DNA from 3 places in the Comamonas sp. 26 genome. Region 1 is predicted to be linked to each of the others. Evidence: predicted binding sites of a transcription regulator. Region 1 holds the regulator's gene; each other region holds the start of a gene.
The links. The regulator sigma-54, encoded in region 1, starts transcription at its own class of promoters, with help from an activator protein. The targets are predictions, from matches to a motif close to TGGCANGNAANCTGCTTT.
Positions count from the first base shown of each region.

Region 2: CLU84_RS17655 (CmpA/NrtA family ABC transporter substrate-binding protein) is a predicted target of sigma-54. The motif match lies at 2,430-2,447, and genes of this name have one in related genera.
Region 3: CLU84_RS17535 (ammonium transporter) is a predicted target of sigma-54. The motif match lies at 2,604-2,621, and genes of this name have one in related genera.

Region 1 is NZ_PEFL01000001.1:32,665-37,343, forward strand. It holds gene lptA (lipopolysaccharide transport periplasmic protein LptA) at 1-444, shown strand, start outside; gene lptB (LPS export ABC transporter ATP-binding protein) at 441-1,223, shown strand; gene CLU84_RS00165 (RNA polymerase factor sigma-54) at 1,366-2,967, shown strand; gene CLU84_RS00170 (aspartyl/asparaginyl beta-hydroxylase domain-containing protein) at 3,045-3,968, opposite strand; gene CLU84_RS00175 (DUF711 family protein) at 4,104-4,679, opposite strand, start outside.
Region 2 is NZ_PEFL01000002.1:674,655-679,333, forward strand. It holds gene ntrB (nitrate ABC transporter permease) at 1-987, opposite strand, end outside; gene CLU84_RS17655 (CmpA/NrtA family ABC transporter substrate-binding protein) at 1,014-2,237, opposite strand; gene CLU84_RS17660 (nitrate regulatory protein) at 2,531-3,808, opposite strand; gene CLU84_RS17665 (DUF2809 domain-containing protein) at 3,866-4,285, opposite strand; gene CLU84_RS17670 (Hsp70 family protein) at 4,339-4,679, opposite strand, start outside.
Region 3 is NZ_PEFL01000002.1:641,221-645,899, reverse strand. It holds gene CLU84_RS17545 (EF-hand domain-containing protein) at 1-275, opposite strand, end outside; gene CLU84_RS17540 (5'-nucleotidase) at 347-1,264, opposite strand; gene CLU84_RS17535 (ammonium transporter) at 1,330-2,532, opposite strand; gene gspF (type II secretion system inner membrane protein GspF) at 2,668-3,891, opposite strand; gene CLU84_RS17525 (glutathione S-transferase family protein) at 4,118-4,679, opposite strand, start outside.

The sequences.
Region 1 (4,679 bases):
CAGGATGCCGAGGGCTACCAGTTCGGAGTGATCAAGGCCGAGCCGGGCAAGCGCGCCTTCTTCCGCCAGAAGCGCGACAGTGTGCCGGGTCAGCCTGAAGAATTCATCGAAGGCGAAGGCGAAGTCATCGAGTACGACGGCAAGGCCGATATCGTCAAGTTCATTCGCCGTGGCGAGATGCGCCGCTACCGTGGCGGCCAGCTCAGTGATCAGGTCACCGGCTCCATCATCGTCTACAACAACATCACGGACGTCTATACGGTCGATGGCGAGAAGACCAGCGGCGGCTTGCCCAGCTCTTCCATCGGTCAGGGCGGTCGTGTGCGCGCCATCATGGCACCCAAGGAAGGCACGCCGGGCGCTCAGCCCAAGCCTGCGACACCGGCTACGCAATTGCGCCAGAGCATGACTCTGGGTGGCGAGAAGGCGGACGAGAAGAAATGATTGAGCCCACCTTCTCCAGCAGCCGCACCGGCGAGTCTACGAGTCGTCTGGAAGCCAAGCATCTGGCCAAGTCCTATGGCAGCCGCAAGGTGGTCAAGGACGTGTCCCTGTCCGTGCAAAAAGGCGAGGTGGTCGGTCTGCTCGGCCCTAATGGTGCGGGTAAGACCACATCGTTTTACATGATCGTGGGTCTGGTGCGCAGCGATGGTGGCGAGATCTTTATTGATGGTCAGCCTGTCGGAGGCATGCCTATTCACCAGCGCTCGCGCCTGGGCCTGTCCTATCTGCCTCAGGAAGCATCCATCTTCCGCAAGCTCAGCGTGGAAGACAATGTGCGCGCCGTGCTGGAGCTGCAAAAAGACGAGCAGGGCAAGGCGCTGACGCAGGGCGAGATCGAAAAACGCCTGACCGGCCTGCTGCAGGAGCTGCGCGTTGAGCACCTGCGCCAGTCGCCCGCGCTGGCGCTGTCCGGCGGTGAGCGTCGCCGCGTGGAAATCGCGCGTGCACTGGCGACTCAGCCGCGTTTCATTCTGCTGGATGAACCCTTTGCCGGTATCGATCCGATTGCCGTGATCGAGATTCAGCGCATCATTGGCTTCCTCAAGGAGCGCGGCATTGGTGTGCTGATTACCGACCACAACGTGCGCGAAACACTGGGCATTTGCGACCATGCTTTCATCATCAGCGATGGGCATGTGCTGGCCGAAGGCACCCCCGAGGAGATTGTGGAGAACGCCGATGTGCGCCGCGTCTACCTGGGCGAACATTTCCGTATGTGATGAGCGCAGGCTTTCGCTCTCTCACATTCCCCCCGGCACTGGCGTTGACCAGCGCTGCGGGCCAGCGCATTGAAGCCGCACGGCGGCGAATTCTGAGTGGCGCGAGCATTTGCTGCAGCCGCCGGCTGGAGGCATTTAGCTGATGAAGCCAGGTCTCTCGCTACGCGTTTCGCAGCATCTCTCGCTCACGCCGCAGTTGCAGCAGTCCATTCAGCTGCTGCAGCTGTCCACGCTGGAGCTGGCGCAGGAAGTCGAACAGATGCTGGTCGACAACCCATTTCTGGAACGCGCTGGCGATGAGGCTGATGCAGGAAGCGATGCTCCTGCGGAGATAGCGCCTACCGCTCATGAATACAGCGCTTCAGACCATATTTCATCTGAAAAAGAGACAGGACAGGCGCAAACAGCTACTGACTCTGTAGCAGAGACCCCCAGCGCCGAAACCCCGGAAGCACTGAACTGGGATGCCGACGGCATTGACGGCCAGGATGGCGAGTGGGGCGGTGAATCCAGCAGCGAGTGGGACTCCCCCTCGGGCAGTGGCTCCACCCGCAACCGCGATGGTGATGGCGAAACCGATGCCATTGATCTGGCCCGCGAGCACGAAAGCCTGACCGCATTTCTGCACCGGCAAGCGCTTAGCCTGCGTCTGGGTGCCGAAGACTGCGCGGCGCTACGCTTTTTGATCGAATCGCTCAACGACGACGGCTACCTTGAAGACCCGTTGCAGGAGCTGGCCCGGAGTCTGGCGGGCGACGATCTGGAAGAGCGCGAAGAGCTGGAGCAGCGCTTTGCCATTGCGCTGAAGCTGCTGCAAAGTCTGGAGCCTGTGGGCGTGGGTGCGCGTGATCTGTCCGAATGCCTGCAGCTGCAGCTGCGTGATTTGATTCACACCGCTGAGGACGAAGGCACGACCGAGGCGCACATGAACCGCTTGAAGCTGGCGCAGGCCATTTGCAAGCAGCCCATGGACTTGCTGGCGCGGCGCGACCTGCGCAAGCTCACCAGCCTGTGCGGCGCGCGCGAGGAGCCGCTGCGCGAAGCCATGAGCCTTATTGCGGGGCTGGAGCCGCGCCCCGGTCGCCGCTTTGTGGATGTGGAGCGCAATATCATCGTCCCCGATGTCATCGTGCGTCCGGTGCGCGTCAGCTCAGGGCGCGTCGATTTTTCCGTGCAGCTCAATGCCGATGTGATGCCGCGCCTGCGGGTGCATGACATTTACGCAGGCGTGCTGCGCCGCCACAAAAGCAGCGAAGGCCATGCCGCGCTGCAACAGCAATTGCAGGAGGCGCGCTGGTTCATCAAGAACATTCAGCAGCGCTTTGACACCATCTTGCGCGTGTCGCAAGCGATTGTGGAGCGGCAGAAAAACTTCTTTGTGCATGGCGAGCTGGCCATGCGCCCGCTGGTGCTGCGCGATATTGCCGATCAGCTGGGCCTGCACGAATCCACCATCAGCCGTGTGACCACGGCCAAGTACATGGCCACGCCGCAGGGCACGTTTGAGCTCAAATACTTCTTTGGCTCGGGTCTGGGAACGGAGACCGGCGGCAGCGCCTCCAGCACCGCAGTGCGGGCGCTGATCAAGCAGTTTGTGGATGCCGAGAGTCCTAAAAAGCCGCTATCCGATGCCAAGCTGGCCGATATGCTCAAGGAGCAGGGCATTGAATGCGCGCGTCGCACGGTGGCCAAGTACCGCGAGCAGCTCAAGATACCGACGACGACGCTGCGCAAGGCGTTGTAGCCATCGCTGGGAATAAAAAAAGCCGCTGATGCATTGCTCAGCGGCTTTTTGTTTGGCGGGCTTGCTCTAACCGATGGTTAGCTGGGGATTAACCACCAGATAAACAAAGCCAGCACGCCAATCATCAATCCAAATTTGAGGATCTTGTAGAACGTCGGGTTCCAGCTGCGGAACGCGCGGCGGTACTTGCCGGCGTAGAACGAGATCTTGAACAGCTTGCTGATCATGCCGCGCGGATCGCCCTCGTTATTGGGCGAGCTGGCGGCGGCCACGACATTCTTGCCCAGCCAGTGGTTGAGCCACTGGGCAAAGCCGTTGGTCATGGGGCGCTCCACATCGCAGAACAGCACGATGCGGTTGCCTTCCGAGCGATTTTCAGCCCAGTGCATATAGGTCTCGTCGAAGATCACGCCTTCGCCCTCGCGCCAGCTGTAGGGCTTGCCGTCGACCTCAATCATGCAGCGGTCATCATTGGGTGCCAGCACAGCCAGGTGGTAGCGCAACGAGCCGGCATAAGGGTCGCGGTGCAGATTGAGCTTGGCGCCGGGCGGCAGCTCGGCAAACATGGCGGCCTTGATGCTGGGAATGGATTTGACGAGTGCGGTGGTCTTGGGGCACAGCTCCATGGCAGACGGGTGGGCATCGCCATACCACTTCAGGTAAAAGCGCTTCCAGCCGGTCTTGAAGAAGGAGTTGAAACCCGCGTCGTCATTGTTGGCGGCGGCCTTGATCTGCATGTTCTTTTGCAGATTCACGGCTTCCTCGCGAATCTCGCGCCAGTTGGCCTGCAGCGGCGCCAGCTCGGGGAAGGTGCTGGTGGGCAGATAAGGCGTGCGCGGCACCTTGCTGAACATCAGCATGAAGACGTTGAACGGCGCTGTGAACGTGGAGTGATCAAACAATTGCTTCACCACCTTGTGGCGCACCTTGCCGCGCAGGTGCATGTACAGCCCGCAGCCAAAGAAAAGCAGCACCAGTGCCAGAACGATAATTTTTGCCATAAGGGTCAATTTTACCGGGGGCACCCCGTTGGCGACCATGGGGGCAGGTCAAACAGAACCGGGGTAGGGGAATATCAATAACGATAGCTGCTAGCGCTTGATCAATAAGCGCTAGAGCCTTGTTTTGTATGAAATTCAAGGCAAAGCCAGTACCGCGCAGTTGCAGAGGTCGTCGCTTTCAAAGGCGGTTTTATCGCCCGCTTTTAGCCCTGGTACGGGAAACAGGCGCACGGTCAGCGGTTTGTTGAGCCGGTAGGCCATGGTGCCTGTGTCGCGCATGACGGCGGCGATCTGCTCATTGCTGCTGTCGCCGGGCACGGGCACGGTGTCGAGGCCAATGCCGCAGACGCTGCTGTAAGTCAGTAGGGCGCGAATATCGAACTCGTTGTTCAGGCTGGCCTGGGCCAGGCCTTGGTCTTCGGTCACGGCCAGCATCAGGCCGCTAAAGCCAATTGGCGTCACGCCCTGGACGGACTTGAACACGCGGGTCAGCAGGGCCGAGGCTTCCACCGTGCCGCTGGCGCCGAAATAGGGCACGCCCAGCAGTTGATAGACATCGACCATGGAGGCGCAGGACTTGGAGGGGGCCGCCGAGGTGTCCATGCCCGCAATGCGCCAGCCGTCGGCCAGTTTCACGCCATCGGCGCAGCGCTGGATGGCGGTGGCATGCGCGGTCAGCGACTGGCTCAGGCGCTCGAAGGCCAGCCTGAA
Region 2 (4,679 bases), on a different contig from region 1:
TTTCACCTCTTCAAACGTAAAGGCCGAAGCCAGCTTGACCAGCGCCCATTCCAGCAACAGGCCCACGATGCCAATCACGAAGATGGCGATGATGATGTTCTTGACATTGAGGTTGTTCCACTCGTCCCAGACCCAAAAACCTATGCCCACGCCACCGGTCAGCATCTCGGCGGCCACGATCACCAGCCAGGCCGTGCCTACGGCCAGACGCACGCCGGTCAACATATAGGGCAGCACGGCGGGAAAGAGGATGGTGGTGGCAATCTTCCATTCCGACAGATTCAGCACCCGCGCCACGTTCATGTAATCCTGCGGAACACGCTGCACACCGACCGCGGTGTTGATGACCATGGGCCAGATGGAGCAGATGAAGATGGTCCAGATGGCGGCTGGATTCGCCCCCTTGAACACCAGCAGACCAATTGGCAACCAGGCCAGCGGCGACACGGGACGCAGCAGGCTGATCAGCGGGTTGAACATGCGCGAGAGAAAATTGAAGCGCCCGATCAAAAAGCCTGCCGGAATGCCTACCAGCGCCGCCAACCCAAAGCCCAGCGCCACGCGCTGCAGCGACGACAGCACGTTCCAGCCCACACCCTGATCGTTGGGACCGTTGCGATAGAACGGATCGCGAAAGACCTCGACCGCCTGCGTCCAGGTCTCTGCCGGATTGGGAATACTGTGGCCCGTGGTGCTGGAGACAATGGACCACAAGCCCACCAGCAGCGCCAGCCCCAGCAGCGGCGGCAGCACCGTGCCGATCAGACCTTCAGCCCGCTGGCGCCAGCGGCTGGGCGGTGTCGCAACGGCTGCAGCAGGTGCGGCTTTGATTTTTGAGTCTTTTTTCACTGTAGCCCTTGCAGGTTCTGCGCTATCAGCTATCTCTTTGGAAGCGTTCAAGCGTTCATCGTTGGCCGCCTGTATGGCCAGTTGCGGATCGTGGGGCGGGTCCAGTTCAAGACGGGATGGAAGTGCGGCACTGACCATGGTGAATCTCCTTGGGGGTGTCGGCCTCAGGCCTTGATCTTGAAACTGTCGGCGTACTGGGCGGGGTTCTTGCCATCCCAGACCACGCCATCCATCAGCTTGCTGCTGCGCAAAGCATCCTTGGGCACGTTCACCTTCAGCTGGCTCGCGGCCTGCTGGTACAGGTCAATGCGGTTGATCTGCTTGGCCACGGCCAGATAGTCGGGGTGGCTCTTGAGCAGGCCCCAGCGCTTGTGCTGAGTCAGGAACCACATGCCATCAGACAGATAGGGAAAGTTCACCGCACCGTCGTTGAAGAACTTCATGTGGTTGGGGTCGTCCCAGGTCTTGCCCAGACCGTTCTGGTAGCGGCCCAGAATGCGCTGGTTGATGGCGTCCACGCTGGTGTTGATGTACGACTTCTGGGCCACGGTCTCGGCCATCTTCATCTTGTTTTGCATGCTGGCGTCAATCCAGCGGCTGGCCTCCAGAATCGCCATCATCACGGCGCGGCAGGTGTTGGGATTCTTGCTGGCGAAGTCGCCCGTGGTGCCCAGCACTTTTTCGGGGTGATCCTTCCAGATGTCCTGCGAGGTGTTGGCCGTGATACCAATGCCGTCCATGATGGCGCGGTGGTTCCAGGGTTCGCCCACGCAAAAGCCGTCCATATTGCCCACGCGCATATTGGCCACCATCTGGGGCGGGGGCACGGTGATCAGCTTGGCATCCGTCACCGGATTAATGCCCGCCGCCGCCAGCCAGTAATGCATCCACATGGCATGGGTGCCGGTGGGGAAGGTGCCCGCAAACGTGTATTCACGCTTTTCCTTGGCCATCACTTTGGCGAGGCTTTGGCCATCCACAGCGCCCTTATCGGCCAGCGCTTTGGACAAGGTGATGGCCTGACCGTTGTTGTTCAGGTTCATCAGCACAGCCATGTCTTTTTTAGGCCCGCCAATACCCAGATGCAAGCCGTAGACCAGGCCGTACAGCACATGGGCAAAGTCCAGCTCGCCATTCACCATTTTGTCGCGCACGCTGGCCCAGCTCGCTTCCTTGCTGGGGACGATCTTCACGCCGTATTTCTGATCGAAACCCAGCACCGACGCCATGACCACGCTGGCGCAATCGGTCAGCGGGATAAAGCCAATCTTGACTTCCTTCTTCTCGGGCGCATCCGAGCCCGCAGCCCAGACGCCGTGGTGACCTAATGCCCCATAGAGTGCGGCACCGCCTGCAACGCGCAGAAAGTCTCGGCGGCCAGACTCCATAGAAAGAACTGGGGAGGGGAAAAGGCGCTTGCTCATGAGAAAACTCCATCAAGAATCGTGGTGAAGGCGATCCGGAAAACAAAACGGCATCCTTCCCTCCTCGGGTGAGAGGAGAGAAGGACGCCGTTGTCCCAGGTCACTCGTAATAACGCTTTAAGCGCGACCGCCTTTGGTCTGCTTGACATCAACAGTCATGCACAAACCGTGCCAGACCTTTCGCACTCGAAAGAAAATGAGTTGCGTCCGATTTCAGCCCGACTTTGGTGCGCCGCAACAACCCATGCGACCCCATGCTACGAATTGGTGCTGCCAGGCAGCAGATCTACCGTCGCCAGAATGGCCTCGGCCACATCCAGCATGCGCCGGTTCTGGTTCATGGCTGTCTGACGGATCAGTTTGTAGGCATCGCCCTCGCTCAACTGGCGGTAATTCATCAGCACGCCCTTGGCGCGTTCTATGGTCTTGCGCTCCTTCAGCGTGGAGCGCGCCTTGTCGATCTCGGTCTGCATATCCTGCAGCCGCGCAGCCTGCTCCTGCACCAGGCCCACAATGCTTTTCTCCAGCTGCAGCCCATAACCGCCTTCCGCAGACAGGGCTGCGCCAGACTTCGCAGGACCAAAGATGAAGGCCGCAGCAGCCTCTGCGCGAGCCCTAGGCTCCGGCATGGACTCCAGCAGCGCCTGCTGCTGGGCTAGGGCAGCACCCGCCTGGTCGAGCTTATTCAGGCATTGCGCCTGAAGCTCCAGCGCCAGAAATGCCTCAATCTGGTGCATGGCATCGAGCCGGCTGGAGCAGGCTTCAAACCAGGGAGAACTCAAGCTGCTATCCAGAGGCGCGCCATGCCCTGCCGTGCAGCCGATGCGGCGCAGGCGCTCGATCACCGTCATATCAGGACAGCTGCCGCACTGCAGTTGCCAGCGCTCGACGCCCGGCGGGCTGGCGAAATCCGCAAAGACCTGAAAGCAGCGATCCTGCGATTCGATCAGATGCAGCCAATGGCGCTGGCGCTCCGGCCTGCTGACACCGCTGGTAAATGCCGCAGCGCCCGTCGCACGCTCCTGTCCCGCCAGTTCCTTGCCCTGCATGAAATGAAACAGCGCCACCAGCAGTCTTGCGACATCGGGGTCGCTGGCACTGTCTGCTGCCTCGAACACCACGCTCAGGCAGGCGGCAATCATGCGGATCAACGCCTGCGTGCAATCCTCTGCACTCAGCTGCAGCGCATCGCGCTTGCGGCGCAGCAAGGGCAAAGCCTCGAAGCCCTGCAGCGCATTGGCAATCGCATTGAACAACCGCGCTCCATGCGCGCCCGGAGATCGCTCTCCCAAGGCCTCCAGCACCCCGCAAACGCGGGCCATGGCCTGATCTACCTGCGGCAGATGGGCCTGCAACACCTGCTGCGCCTGTGCCCCGCCGCTGGCCAGAAAGATATTGGACAGCCCGCGCTCCTTCTGCAGCGCGTGGACGAGCTCGGACATGCTGGCCACCAGTGTGCTGGCGCGGCTGATCTGCTCCAGCTCGGCCATCTCGCTTTGCCGAGCCGCCACCAGATAGTGCAAAGGCGTTTTCATGGGGTAGTGCTTTTCATCATGCTTATGCTCTGAAAAAGCAGCACGATTCATGCCATCTCAGCCCCTGCGCAGGCGTGCCCTCTCCCAGCCAAGATCGACCGCAAGAGCCAGAGCAATTCCTGCGGCATAAGCGACCAGATCCAGCGGATCAAAACCATTGCCCAGAACCAGATACGCCAGCTTGTTGGCGCGCAGCGCCTGCATCCAAGGGGCTTGGTAGAGCTGCAGAAATTCGATGGCAAAGGCGATCAGCAGCGACCAGCCCGCCAACTTGGTCCGAGCAACGCTAGGCCGAACCCAGGCCACGCACAGCAACACCACCCAGGCCCAGAGCGCATCACCGGGGTAATTGCCCAGCACCGCAGGGAACGGCACATAGCCCCGGCGAGAGGCGAGGCCGATGGCGATAACCAGCAGACTAAGAATCGCAAGCCAAAAACGGGAGCGACAGAACGGAGCAGCAGTGTTCAAAGGCATCAGGCAGAAAAAAGAAGATCAATCGTTGGGGAGACTCAACCGTTCAAGCGACTTCACAGCAGCACCAGCCCCGGCGGCAAGCTGTCGCCCAGACTGCGTTTCTGGTCCTCGGCCTGCATCTCCGCCACCTGCTCGACCATGGCGATCCAGCGCTCGGGGGCTCCGCTGCTGCGCATCTTCTCCAGCACCTGCGCGCGTACCTCGTCAGGCAGGTCGCGGGCGCGATCGCCCGTCATTCGCGCCATCTGCACGGCAGCGAACATCGCGGTTTCGTTCTTGCGCCAGTCCTGCGCCAGCGTGGCGTCGAGAAACTCCTGCGCCGCCTCGGGCGGCATGACCCGATGCGCATTCGCCGCCAGCGACTGGCGTGCCGCCAGACGGCCTATGGCCCACC
Region 3 (4,679 bases), on a different contig from region 1:
AGCTTGGGGATGATGGCGACTTCCTTGCGGCTGAGCTTTCCATCCTGATTGAAGTCCAGCATTTTGAATTGCTGCTGGGCCTTGATTTCGCCCTTGGAGAGCTGGGCGCTGTTCTTGGCCCCCGATTTGTCAGCGCTATCTTCGGCGCGCACGGTGGGCAGCAACAGCACAGCACTGGTCAGCAGCACGCCCATGGCGGATTTCATGATGGTGGTGCTGCGGGAGAGGGTGATTTTCTTTTTGACTGAGTGCATAGAGGTACAGATAAGGGCGATGTAGCGATTCTCAACCGCAAGCCCGCTGTAGTCCCCAAGTTTTGCATTCGCTTTCCGGGCTTTGCCAAGCTTTACGAATGTATCGGTGGTTTGTTGTGGGCGATACCGCTGCGTACATGGCCCGATGGAACATGACTGGCGGCATTGCGCACATGGCTGGTCTGGTCGTCAAAGAAGAAGTCGGGCTCGAACTCGCGCAGAAATTCGCCCTTGGCCAGGCCGCCGAGAAACATGGCCTCATCCACATCAATTTTCCAGTCCATCAGCGTGTTCAAGGCGCGTTCATGGGCGGGTGCGCTGCGTGCGGTGACCAGGGCCGTGCGTATGCGCATGCCGGGTACTTCAATCTGCTGCAGGCTGTGCAGGGCCGCCAGCAGGGGCTTGAACGGGCCTTCGGGCAGGGGCTGGGTGGCCTTTTCCTGCTCGTGCTTTTGAAAGGCGGCCAGCCCCTCGGCCTGAAACACGCGCTCGGATTCGTCGGAGAACAGCACGGCATCGCCGTCAAAGGCAATGCGTACTTCCTGCGGGTGGCTGCCGCTGGCGCGCATGGAGTCGGTGAACACATGGGCGGCGGGGTAACCCAGTTGCAGCGCCTGCGTTACATCGTCGGCATTGGCGGAGAGAAACAGCTGCGCACCCAGCGGGCGCAGATAACCAAATGGGTCACGCCCCTGCGTGAATACGCCGCGCTGAATGGAGTGCAGGCCGTGCGCCTTGGCCGAGCGAAAGGCGCGCATGCCGCTGACCGGGTCGTTGCGTGACAGCAGCACAACCTCAACCCGTTGCTGCTCTTCGGTGTTAAAGGCCAGCAGCTTTTTGACCAGCGAAAACGCCACGCCGGGCGCTGCGGGCACATTCAGCCGCTCGCGCTGCAGGCGTGAATAGGAGTGGTCGTCGCCATGCTCGAAGACCTGGTTTTCCTCTTCGAAGTCGAACAGGGCGCGTGAGGAGATGGCGACGACCAGCTTGTCGTCGAGAGTCATGGTCATGGCGGTGGATCTTCAAGCGGGGGTAAACAATGTATCGATGATACGCACCCGTCTTCGCCTTTGTCTCACCAGTTGGCTTCGCGCTCTGGCGTGGCGCCGATATGGTGTATGGACAGGTCGGCCCCGTCGAATTCCTGTTCCTGGCTCAGGCGCAGGCCCAGGGTTTTTTTGAGCAGGCCGTAGACCAGCAGTCCACCTGCCAAGGCCCAGGCCACACCCATCAGCGTGCCGATCAGTTGGGCGCCCAGATGTACGCCGCCCAGTCCGCCCAGAGCCCGTGTGCCGAAGATACCGACAGCAACACCGCCCCAGGTGCCGCACAGACCGTGCAGCGGCCAGACGCCCAGCACGTCGTCGATTTTCCAGCGATTCTGGGTCAAGGTGAACATGACCACGAAAATGGCTCCTGCTGCAGCGCCCACGACAAGGGCTCCCAGCGGGTGCATCAGATCCGAGCCGGCGCAGATGGCGACCAGACCGGCCAGCGGGCCGTTGTGCACAAAGCCAGGGTCGTTCTTGCCCATAGCCAAGGCCGCCAGCGTGCCGCCGACCATGGCCATCAGCGAGTTCACGGCCACCAGGCCGGAGATTTTGTCCAGGTTCTGAGCACTCATCACGTTGAAGCCGAACCAGCCCACGATCAAGATCCAGGCTCCCAATGCCAAGAATGGGATGCTGGAGGGGGGAGTTGCGGCAATGGCCCCATCACGGCGATAGCGGTTGTGGCGCGGGCCCAGTAGCAGCACGGCGCCCAAAGCAATCCAGCCGCCCACGGCATGGACGACCACGCTTCCGGCAAAGTCGTGGAACTCGGCACCGGTCAGCCCCTTGATCCAGGCCTGCACGCCGAAATGCTGGTTCCAGGCAATGCCCTCGAAGAACGGATAGATCAGGCCCACGATGATGGCTGTGGCGATCAATTGCGGCCAGAATTTGGCGCGCTCGGCGATCCCCCCAGAGATGATGGCTGGAATGGCCGCTGCGAAGGTCAGCAGAAAGAAGAATTTGACCAGGGCATAGCCGTTGAAAGCAGCCAGCTGATCGGCACTCACGAAAAAGTGCGTGCCATAGGCCACGCCGTAGCCGACCACAAAATAGACCACGGTGGAAACCGAGAAGTCGACCAGGATCTTGACCAGTGCATTGACCTGGTTCTTGCGCCGGACGGTACCCAGCTCCAGAAATGCGAAACCTGCGTGCATGGCCAGAACCATGACCGCGCCCATCAAAATGAACAGGGCATCTGCGCCCTGTTTTAGTGCTTCCATGAAAGCGCTCCAGCTGAAATTTGCTATTTATTGGTGCGAAATTGCGAGAGAGATGCGCAATGCACTAAAAGAAAGCAAGAACTGCGCCATGCTGGAGTGAGTACTCCTGGGCATGCCCAAGACTGGAGGCCAGCGTTATTTGACGAATTGATTGAGCTGGATGATGGGCATCAGCACGGCCAGCACAATGAGCATGACGATCAGACCCATGGCGACGATGAGCAGCGGCTCCAGAATGGTGGCCAGATGCATGGCGCGGCGCTGCACTTCGGTGGAGAGCTGGGTAGCGGCGCGCTGGAGCATCAGCGGCAGCTGGCCGGTTTGCTCACCCAGCCGGGCGAACATGGCGACCAGACCGGGAAAACGTTTTTTCTGCGCCAGAGCCGATGCCAGCGGCGCGCCTTCACGCACCAGCACCAGTGCATCCATGGCATCCGCGCGCAGAGCGCGATTGTTTAGTGTCTCGGCTGCGGCCTGCAAGGCTTTGAGGATGGGTACGCCAGCCCCTGCCAGCATGGCCAGCGTGCCGGCAAAGCGGGCGGCGTTGTAACTGCGTGCAAGGCGGCCTACCAGCGGCAGATTGAGCCACTGGGCATCAAAATTTTCACGAAAGGCCTCGTTCTTGAGCGCCATGCGAAACCCCATGCCACCCAGAACGATCACGCCAAGCATGAACCAGCCATAGCTGCGCACAAAGTCGCTGACGTTAAGCATCACCACTGTGAGAAACGGCAGCGCGCGCTTGGTGCCGGCGAACACGCCTGCAACCTGCGGCACCACATAGCTGACCAGAAAGATCACGATGACGATGGCCACCAGCGTGACGATGGCCGGGTACAGCGAAGCACCGATGAGCTTGGACTTCAGCGCCTGGCGCGACTCCAGATCGTCGGCCAGATTTTCCAGCACCGGGCCCAGGCTGCCGCTGGATTCGCCCGCCCCAATCACGGCGCAGAAGATGTCGGAGAACTCGCGCGGGTGCTGCTCCAGCGCACGCGCAAAGCTGGAGCCTGCATTGACCTCGGCCCGCAAGGCGGCTACCAGCTGGTGCTGGCGCTGGTCTTCGGCCTCTTCGGCCAGAGCCGCCAGTGCGCGCTCAATGGGCAGGCCGGAGCTGACCAGACCGGCGATTTGCCGCGTCCACACGGCCAGACTTGTGGAGTTGAAGACCGGGCGTGTGAGCCAGCTCGATACCGAGGCACCGCCTTTGCTCTGGCCAGCCGCCACCGGCTCGACTTGCAGAGGCACCAGTGCCTGAGTGCGCAGCTGGCTGCGAGCGGCACGGGCGTTATCGGCTTCAAGAATGCCCTTGCGGGTCTGGCCCTGGGCATCCAGGGCTTCAAAGGTAAAGGCGGGCATGCGTAGCAGTGGCTTTGAAACGAGTTACTGCGATGGTAGCGACTATTGATGACGGCACATCAGCTTTGAGCAAGTGGGCACTCAAGACGCTTGCATGGCTTGCACGGTATCTGGCCCGCCAATCACGCCTGCGACCAGAAGTCGTCCACAGGTGGCAGTAGGCGTGGATTGCTATAAGTCTTGATGACCTTGCGCTTGAATGGAAAGCGCTGCAGGCCAGAAACCTTTAAATAATGGGAGCCGTGGCGGCGGCTTGCATATCGCCGTCGATTTCGTCGGCCCGCACCGAGGCTGGGCGCTGCAGTAGCGGTGTGGCATAGGCTTGGAATTCGGGCAGCTTCGGCAAAGTGCCATCCATCATGCTCCAGCCGATATAGCTGGCCAGATACAGATCAGCGGCCGTGAAATGGTCGCCGCAGACATAGCGCTTGCCGCTCACCGCATGCTGCAGCGTTTTCACTACATCTTCAAAGTGGCCAAAGCCGGCCGACATGGCCTGCTGATGGGTTTGCAACTTCAGCCAGCCTTCGTTTTTGGCCGTGGTGGCGGCCTCCACCGGACCGGCAACAAAGAATAGCCAACGAAAGTAGCTGGCGCGCTGCGGGCTGGCGATGACGGGGGCCAGCTGCTTGTCGGGAAATAGCTCAGCCAGATAGGCCAGGATGGCCCCGGTCTCGGTGATCACGGCATCGCCATGCTGCAGCGCCGGAACCTTGCCCATGGGGTTGATGGCCAGGAATTCGGGCGTCTTCATCTCGGGGCCGAACTCCAGGTTCACGAGTTCATAG